2 regions of the Vibrio sp. 1978 genome follow, and region 1 is predicted to be linked to the other one. Evidence: riboswitches for the same ligand, from Rfam matches in the RefSeq annotation. Region 1 holds a riboswitch; the other holds the start of a gene.
The links. Region 1 has a riboswitch for lysine ahead of tet(35) (tetracycline efflux Na+/H+ antiporter family transporter Tet(35)). Riboswitches for the same ligand answer to the same signal wherever they lie in the genome.
Positions count from the first base shown of each region.

Region 1 (4,471 bases):
AGCAGACTGCAAACGTTTGCTATAATTGCCTTTATTGCTGCTTTAATAACGGCGGTATAGAATCCGTTCTCCTTTTCATCCCTTACTCAGACTAACAATATGAAATTTCCTGGACAACGCAAATCCAAGCACTATTTTCCTGTTCATGCTCGTGACCCATTGGTGAGCCAAGCACAAGAAAGTAAAAAGATGACGCGCACACACATCATCGGCATTGATCAAACGCTGGTTGATATTGAAGCGAAAGTGACAACGGATGTGATTGAAAAGTACGGTTTGAGTAAAGGACACTCGTTGGTTATTGATGATGCAACAGCAGAAGCTTTGTACCAACAGCTAAAAGCAGAATGCCTGATTACCAATGAGTATGCAGGTGGTACGATCGGTAATACGCTGCACAACTATTCAGTGTTGGCCGATGACCGTTCAACACTTCTGGGCGTAATGAGCCAAGATATCAAAATCGGCAGCTACGGTTACCGCTACCTATGTAACACATCTAGCCGTATGGACCTGAACTACCTACAAGGTGTTGACGGTGCAATCGGTCGTTGTTTTGCTCTGATTACCGAAGATGGTGAACGTACTTTCGCAATCAGCGAAGGTCAAATGAACCAACTTCACCCAGACAATATCCCTGAGAAGATCTTCAAGAGCGCATCTGCTCTAGTTCTTACTGCATACCTTGTTCGTTGTAAAGAAGGCGACCCAATGCCGGAAGCAACGATGCGTGCTATTGAATACGCGAAAAAGCACGATGTACCAGTGGTATTAACGCTAGGTACTAAATTTGTTATTCAAGATGATCCAACATTCTGGCAAGAATTCATTCGCGACAATGTTTCTGTCGTTGCGATGAACGAAGACGAAGCAGAAGCACTGACGGGGGAATCTGATCCACTTGCTGCGTCTGATAAAACATTGGAGTGGGCTGATCTAGTATTGTGCACGGCGGGTCCTGTAGGTCTATTTATGGCTGGGTATACGGAAGATAGCGCGAAGCGCGAAACTTCTTTGCCATTACTTCCAGGGTCAATTGCTGAATTTAATCGTTATGAATTCAGTCGTCCGGCGAAAAAAGACTCATGCGAGACGCCAATAAAAGTGTACTCGCATATCTCGCCATATATGGGTGGCCCAGAAAAAATTAAGAATACAAATGGCGCAGGTGATGCTGCGTTATCTGCTGTTCTTCATGATATGGCAGCAAATAAATACCATAAAGAAAATGTGCCTAATTCAAGCAAGCACAGTAACGAGTATTTAACTTACTCTTCTTTTTCTCAAGTCTGCAAATACGCAAACCGTGCTAGCTACGAAGTTCTCGTGCAACATTCACCACGATTGTCGCGCGGACTTCCTGAGCGAGAAGATAGCCTAGAAGAAGCATACTGGGAACGTTAATACGAAGCGGTTTAATTAACTATTCTGTAACTAAAGTAAAAGGCACATTAAGAAATGTGCCTTTTTTATTTGTAATGGTTTAAATAAAAAAGGCTCCCTATGGGAGCCTTTTAAAAATAGCACGGATCTAGATTAGGAACTCATCCAGAGATTTACCTGCATCAAGTTGCTCTTGAATCGCCGAAGGTGTACGACCTTGGCCAGTCCAAGTTTTCTCATTACCGTTTGAATCTGTGTATTTGTATTTAGCAGGGCGAGGTGCGCGCTTCGCTTTGCCTTTCGTCTTAGTTTCGCCAGATAGCGCAGTAATAAGTGCTTCTACGTCAATACCGTCTTGAGCGATTTTCTCAGCAATCTCTGCAAGCTTAGCTTCTTGCTCTGCTTGTGCTGCGCGTTCTGCTTCTTCTGCTTCACGACGCTCATCTACGACAGTAGTGAGTTTATCTAGAGCTTCTTCCAATTGTTCTAGAGTCAGCTCACGAGAAAATGCACGAAGGCTACGGATATTTAGAAGGGTTTTAGTCAGCTCTGACATAACGATTCCTATTAAAAGGTTAATGTGTTGGGCACTTTTTATCGTTACGATTAAATAATGCCAATCTATAAATAAACAAAGAGTCCTTATATTTAACTTTATCTTTTCCTTATGTGCAAATGCTAAATCAAGATTTTGTTTAAATTTGACTATTTTTTAAAGCAATTAATATTATTACACTCGAAATAAATCATTATTAGATGAGAACTAAAATCAACAATCATTATTGTATAGAGAGAGTGACAGCTTGGTTTTTTATAAAAAAATTTGAGTTATTACTTAAAAATATGAAGCATCCATCTTTAATGCTGTGTCATATATCCTTAATTTATTGATATAAGATAAACCATGATATTTCTAAGGTAGTAATAATGTTTCATAAATAACATGATTGATGTGATTTCAGTTGCACAAAACTTATGGAAGTAGGCAAGGTTTATAAATTATCTCAGTCATTATTTATTTGTTTAATTTAGTTTGATGTGTTGCATTGACTCTCATCATAAGTACAATGGCTGCCACCTGATGCAATATTGCAGACAATTTGTTGTTAATTTGTACAGTTAGTGGTTAATTGTTTGTTGTTGCCGTAGAGGCGCGGTCTCGAAGAGTAGCTATTATTGGGGTGATGCCAATGAATAATAGTGGAAGGCGAAGATTGCCGAAGTAAGTAACTCATCAAAGTTACTTGCTGGGGTTGTATCTGAAAGGAACAACACTGCCATAGTATATATTCACATTAAACTATGGAGCGCTACTGTAGGGTTGGGTGGAGTGTTCGCTTCCCTGTCGCTAAGTTCAACATGAGCACGTATCGTATGCTACGTGACTTGTCTGCAGTAGATCTCTAGCCAAACTTTGGTTTTTGAAGATCATGAATTTAATAGATTTTTCTAGTTCTCCTGTTTCATTATTGCCACCTATTGTCGCTTTGACTTTGGCGATTTTGACTCGACGTGTATTAGTTTCCTTGGGTGTAGGTATCGTGCTAGGTGCGGTGCTACTTAATAGCTGGTCTATCAGCGACACCGCAGGTTACGTCAGTTCTCAAGTTTCTTCTGTCTTTATTGAAGATGGCGGAATTAACACTTGGAACATGAGCATTGTTGGTTTCCTAATCTTATTAGGTATGACAACAGCTTTATTAACGCTATCTGGCGGTACTCGTGCTTTTGCTGAATGGGCACAATCTCGAGTGAAGAGTAAACGCGGCTCCAAACTTCTTGCCGCCTTTTTAGGCGTATTCATTTTTGTCGATGATTACTTTAATAGCCTTGCTGTTGGTGCGATCTCTCGCCCAGTAACCGATCGCTTTTATGTGTCTCGCGCTAAGCTTGCGTACATTCTAGACTCAACCGCCGCTCCAATGTGTGTAATTATGCCTGCTTCTAGCTGGGGTGCTTACATTATTACTATTATTGGCGGGATCTTAGTCTCACATGGGATCACAGAGTATTCGGCTCTTGGCGCATATGTTCGTCTTATCCCAATGAACTTCTACGCCGTTTTTGCGCTGCTAATGGTGTTCGCTGTTGCGTGGTTTGGTCTTGATATTGGTAAAATGCGTGAGCATGAAATCTCTGCATCGCAAGGTCGTGGCTTTGATAAAGACAAAGAAAATGACTCGCAAGAAGCGCATGACCTAAACGAAGAGCTAGATATCCGTGAAAGTGAAAAGGGTAAAGTGTCAGATTTGATACTTCCTATCGTAACGCTGATTATCGCGACTATCTCTTCAATGCTTTACACGGGTGGCCAAGCATTGGCTGCTGATGGTAAGGAGTTTGCGCTTCTTGGTGCTTTTGAAAATACAGATGTAGGTACATCACTAATCTACGGTAGCTTGCTTGGCTTAGCTGTTGCACTGTTTACTGTTGTGAAGCAAGGTCTACCAATGGCTGAGATCGCACGTACACTTTGGATTGGTGCTAAGTCTATGTTTGGTGCGATTCTAATCTTAGTATTTGCCTGGACCATTGGTTCTGTTATCGGTGATATGAAGACTGGTACTTACCTTTCGACAATGGCGCAGGGCAACATTAACCCACACTGGCTACCAGTTATCCTATTCTTGTTGTCTGGCCTAATGGCGTTCTCAACAGGTACTTCATGGGGTACGTTCGGCATTATGCTACCAATCGCGGGTGACATGGCTGGCGCAACAGACGTAGCGCTAATGCTACCGATGCTGAGTGCGGTTTTAGCTGGTGCGGTATTCGGTGACCATTGTTCACCAATCTCAGATACGACTATCTTGTCATCGACGGGTGCACGTTGTAACCACATTGATCACGTATCAACACAGCTACCTTATGCATTATCAGTCGCGCTTGTTTCATGCGTGGGCTTTATTGCCCTTGGTATGACTGCTTCAATTGCGTTTTCGTTTATTGCAGCGTCGATAACATTCGTTATCGTTTGCGCTATTTTGTCATGGCTTTCAAAGTCTAAAATAGCGTCTTGCCAGAGTGCGTAATTCACTGATTTAAAAGGTGAAATTGTAGGAGGCTTCGGCCTCCTTTTTTATTTGTA
Region 1 covers NZ_JAWPOP010000003.1:223,826-228,296, reverse strand. The annotation lists gene R8N49_RS04775 (inosine/guanosine kinase) at 100-1,404, shown strand; gene R8N49_RS04770 (H-NS family nucleoid-associated regulatory protein) at 1,532-1,939, opposite strand; lysine riboswitch at 2,522-2,704, shown strand; gene tet(35) (tetracycline efflux Na+/H+ antiporter family transporter Tet(35)) at 2,814-4,415, shown strand.

Region 2 (4,471 bases), on a different contig from region 1:
CAGTTGGTGACGAGCCCAAGCGTTTTCTAATCCTTCATTTTTCAGTATCAATAAAGCTTCATGAAGCGCATACAAGCTATTAACTGGCGCCGTATGATGGTAACTACGCTTGCCTTCTCCACTCCAATACCCCAAAACTAAACTCTGATCGAGGAACCAACTCTGTACTGGTGTTGTTCTTGCTTGAATCTTTTCAATCGCGGCAGGAGAAAACGTCACTGGTGAGAGTCCAGGTACACATGACAAACATTTTTGACTACCAGAGTAAACCGCATCCAGTTGCCATTCATCCACTTTTAACGGCACACCACCAAGCGATGTCACCGCATCAACAATAGATAATGCATTATGCTGTTTCGCGAGCTTACCCAATGCTTGAGCATCACTGACTGCACCAGTTGAGGTTTCCGCATGCACAAAAGCAAGAATTTTTGTATCTGGGTGCTGTTCGAGTGCTTGCTCGACTTTATCAATGGAAACAGGCGTCCCCCATTCATCATCGACGATAACAACTTCACCACCAGCACGGACGACATTTTCGCGCATGCGTTCACCAAATACACCATTACGGCAAACGATCACTTTATCGCCTTTCTCGATCAAGTTTACAAAGCAGGTTTCCATCCCTGCACTACCTGGCGCTGAAACCGCAATAGTGAACTCATTGTCAGTTTGAAAGGCATACTTCAATAGCTGCTTGAGCTCATCCATCATACCGATAAACAGAGGATCAAGGTGACCTACCGTAGGACGGCTTAGTGCTTGTAACACTTGAGGATAAATATCAGAAGGACCAGGTCCCATTAAAATACGGTGAGGCGGAATAAAGCTTTGGATCGACATGTCAGCTCCTTGATTATCTTTTATCCTGAGCATTCTAAAAGTTCTATTCAATAACATGGCTCAGGTGTAGGGTTCTTCACCCTAATAGATTTTTCCTCTATCAGCAATTAGCCGTAAGTATGGAGGTCAAACCAGTGTCACAAAATCGTTAATAAAAAACACCATAAAGGTTGAAATATTGATTGACATTAAGGCCTCAAAACCGTTCAATGTTTGAGCTTTATGTAGAAGAGGAGCGCTACCCAGGTAGATGATTTGTGGAACCGCAATTCCAACACCAATCATTGAGGGGGAGTAGTGCCGAGGTAAGTCAAAGTTGCAGGATTTGACTTGTCGGTTGAATTGGGCTGAATCCCATCAACTGTCATCAGCGCAGTCTGATGAAGGGCTTCTGAGGGTAAATTTTTCAAATAGCATTCTAAATACCTCTCTTTTTGCTCTGTTCCTTTTCTCACTAAACATTGGATGTACAATTTTTTAGGAAGCCGTGGGAGAACGCAGTGAGCGCATTTAACGTAGCTAAATTCGGTGGAACCAGTGTTGCCAACTTTGAGGCAATGAGTCGTTGCGCCACCATTATCGAAAACAATCCAAATACTCGCCTGGTCGTGAGCAGCGCTTGCTCTGGCGTCACCAACCTATTGGTAGAACTCGCCAACGGTGTTCAGGATCAAACGCACCGTACTGAGCTGCTACAAAATTTGGCCAACATTCATGACGCCATTTTAACTCAGCTCGAAGACAGCACGAAAACTGCTGCCGAGGTGTATGGCATATTAGATACCGTAACCAGCCTGGCCGAGGCTGCATCTATCCAAGCTAGTGCGAAGTTAACCGATCATTTAGTCGCATGTGGTGAACTCATGTCGACGCACATTCTAACTCAGTTAATGTGTGAGCGAGGCATTCAAGCAGTGCGCTTTGATATCCGCGATGTGTTGCGTACTGATGACAACTTTGGTCGCGCGGAGCCAAACATTGAAGCAATTTCGACGCTTGCGCAAGATAAACTCGTACCACTTTGCCAACAATCCGTTGTTGTTACTCAAGGCTTCATAGGATCTGACGAAGCCGGTAATACAACAACATTAGGTCGAGGGGGCAGCGATTACAGCGCCGCCTTAATTGCTGAGAGCGTTAAAGCGGCAGGGCTAGAAATCTGGACTGATGTTCCGGGAATCTACACAACAGACCCGCGAATTGCACCAAAAGCCTCACCAATTCCTGAGATCAGCTTTAGTGAAGCTTCAGAAATGGCTAACTTTGGCGCTAAAATCCTTCACCCTTCTACGCTAGTACCTGCATTGCGCCACGACATTCCGGTATTTGTAGGGTCATCGAAAGAGCCAGAAAAAGGGGGAACTTGGATTCGCCACCAAGTCGAAAGCTCACCGTTATTCCGTGCGCTAGCTTTGCGTTGTAACCAAACCATGGTAACGCTACGCAGCGCCAATATGTTCCACGCATACGGTTTTTTAGCAAAGGTCTTTGAGATCCTTGCAAAGCATAAGATCTCTGTCGATTTGATCACGACATCTGAAATCAGTGTATCGTTAACACTTGATCAAACTGATACCTCTGGCGGAGCACCACAGCTGCCGCAAGCTGCACGAGAAGAGTTAGAAGAGTTATGTAAGGTAGAAGTTGAACATGACCTATGCCTCGTTGCTCTCATTGGAAACAACATGAGTGAGAGTAAAGGCTACGCGAAACAGGTTTTTGGCACGCTAGAAGATTTTAACCTACGCATGATTTGTTATGGCGCTAGCCCTCACAACTTATGCTTCTTGCTCCATGAATCGGTATCGAAACAAGCCATACAAAAACTCCACACTGAGTTGTTTGAGAAGTAAGTTCAACTCAATAAAACAAAGGGCTGCGTATTTGCAGCCCTTTGTCGTTTCATTAGTTGTTACATTTGGACGAGGTAAACATCAATTTAACCGTTAATGTTTGGCCCTAACCATTTTTCAGCCTCGATCCTATCCCACCCCTTACGATCGGCGTAACTCTCTAACTGATCTTCTTGGATCTGTGCGATCGCAAAGTAACGTGAGTCAGGATGAGAGAAATACCAACCAGAGACTGACGCGCCCGGATACATTGCATAGCTGGAGGTTAGAGTCATACCAATGTTCTCTTCCACATTAAGTAACTCCCAAAGCGGTCCTTTTTCAGTATGTTCAGGACACGCGGGATAACCCGGCGCAGGGCGAATACCTTGGTATTTTTCACGAATGAGATCATCGTTAGATAAATCTTCATCAGCTGCATAACCCCAAATTTCTTTACGGACACGCTCATGCAAATACTCAGCAAACGCTTCGGCTAGGCGATCCGCCACCGCTTGAATCATAATTGCGTTGTAATCATCTCCCTGTGCTTTGTATTCATCAGCAAGCTCTCGTTCACCAATACCACCAGTGACAGCAAATGCCCCTATCCAATCATGCTTACCCGACTCTTTAGGTGCGATGTAGTCGGATAAACAATAGTTGAATCCTTTTGGTTTCTCGGTCTGTTGTCGCAAGTTACGTAATACTTTCACAACGTCGGTACGAGTTTCATCAGCATAAACTTCAATGTCGTCCCCCACGCTCGCAGCAGGGAATAAGCCACACATTCCACGCGCTTTTAACAGGCCTTCTCGCTCAACTCGATCAAGTATCTCGTGGGCATCTTCGAATAAACGTTTTGCTTCTTCACCAACTTCTTCATGTTGGAAAATTGTTGGATACTTACCCACAAGTGACCAAGTCATAAAGAATGGTGTCCAATCGATGTATTGACGTAATATAGCCACATCAAAATCATCGAAGATATGAATGCCAGGCTTAACAGGCACTGGAGGAGTATAAGCTTCCCAATCGATAGCAACTTTATTCGCTCGAGCAGCTTCTAATGTCACTGGTTTGGTTCTCGGTTTCTTTCGATTATGTTGATCACGTACTCGTTCGTAATCAGCTTCAAGTTTTTCAACAAATTCAGGGCGACGTTCATCAGACAGAAGAGAAGTACATACGCCCACTGCACGTGAGGCGTTGTTCACGTAAACCACTGGATGCTTGTAATTTTTCTCAATCTTAACTGCTGTATGGGCTTTTGACGTTGTTGCGCCACCGATGAGAAGAGGTAAGTTAAAGTCGAGACGCTCCATCTCTTTTGCAACATGCACCATTTCGTCTAATGAAGGTGTGATCAACCCTGATAAACCAATAATATCGACGTTCTCTTCTTGCGCTACTTTTAAGATCTTTTCGCAAGGAACCATGACACCAAGATCGATAATTTCGTAGTTATTGCACTGCAATACAACGCCAACGATATTTTTCCCGATATCATGTACATCACCTTTGACCGTCGCTAGCAAAATCTTACCGTTTGTTTGTCCCACCTGCTTTTCTGCATTGATGTAGGGCTCCAGATGCGCGACTGCTTGCTTCATCACTCGTGCAGATTTTACGACCTGAGGAAGGAACATTTTACCTTCACCAAACAAGTCTCCGACGACGTTCATCCCATCCATTAATGGGCCTTCAATCACCTCTAATGGCTTTGAAGCGTTGACACGAGCCTCTTCGGTATCATCAACGATGAACTCAGTTATTCCTTTCACTAACGCGTGCTC
Region 2 covers NZ_JAWPOP010000017.1:4,325-8,795, reverse strand. The annotation lists gene R8N49_RS16400 (pyridoxal-phosphate-dependent aminotransferase family protein) at 1-843, opposite strand, end outside; lysine riboswitch at 1,064-1,242, shown strand; gene lysC (lysine-sensitive aspartokinase 3) at 1,344-2,696, shown strand; gene metH (methionine synthase) at 2,783-4,471, opposite strand, start outside.
Region 2: linked by a shared signal. The riboswitch ahead of lysC (lysine-sensitive aspartokinase 3) and the one ahead of tet(35) (tetracycline efflux Na+/H+ antiporter family transporter Tet(35)) in region 1 are both predicted to bind lysine.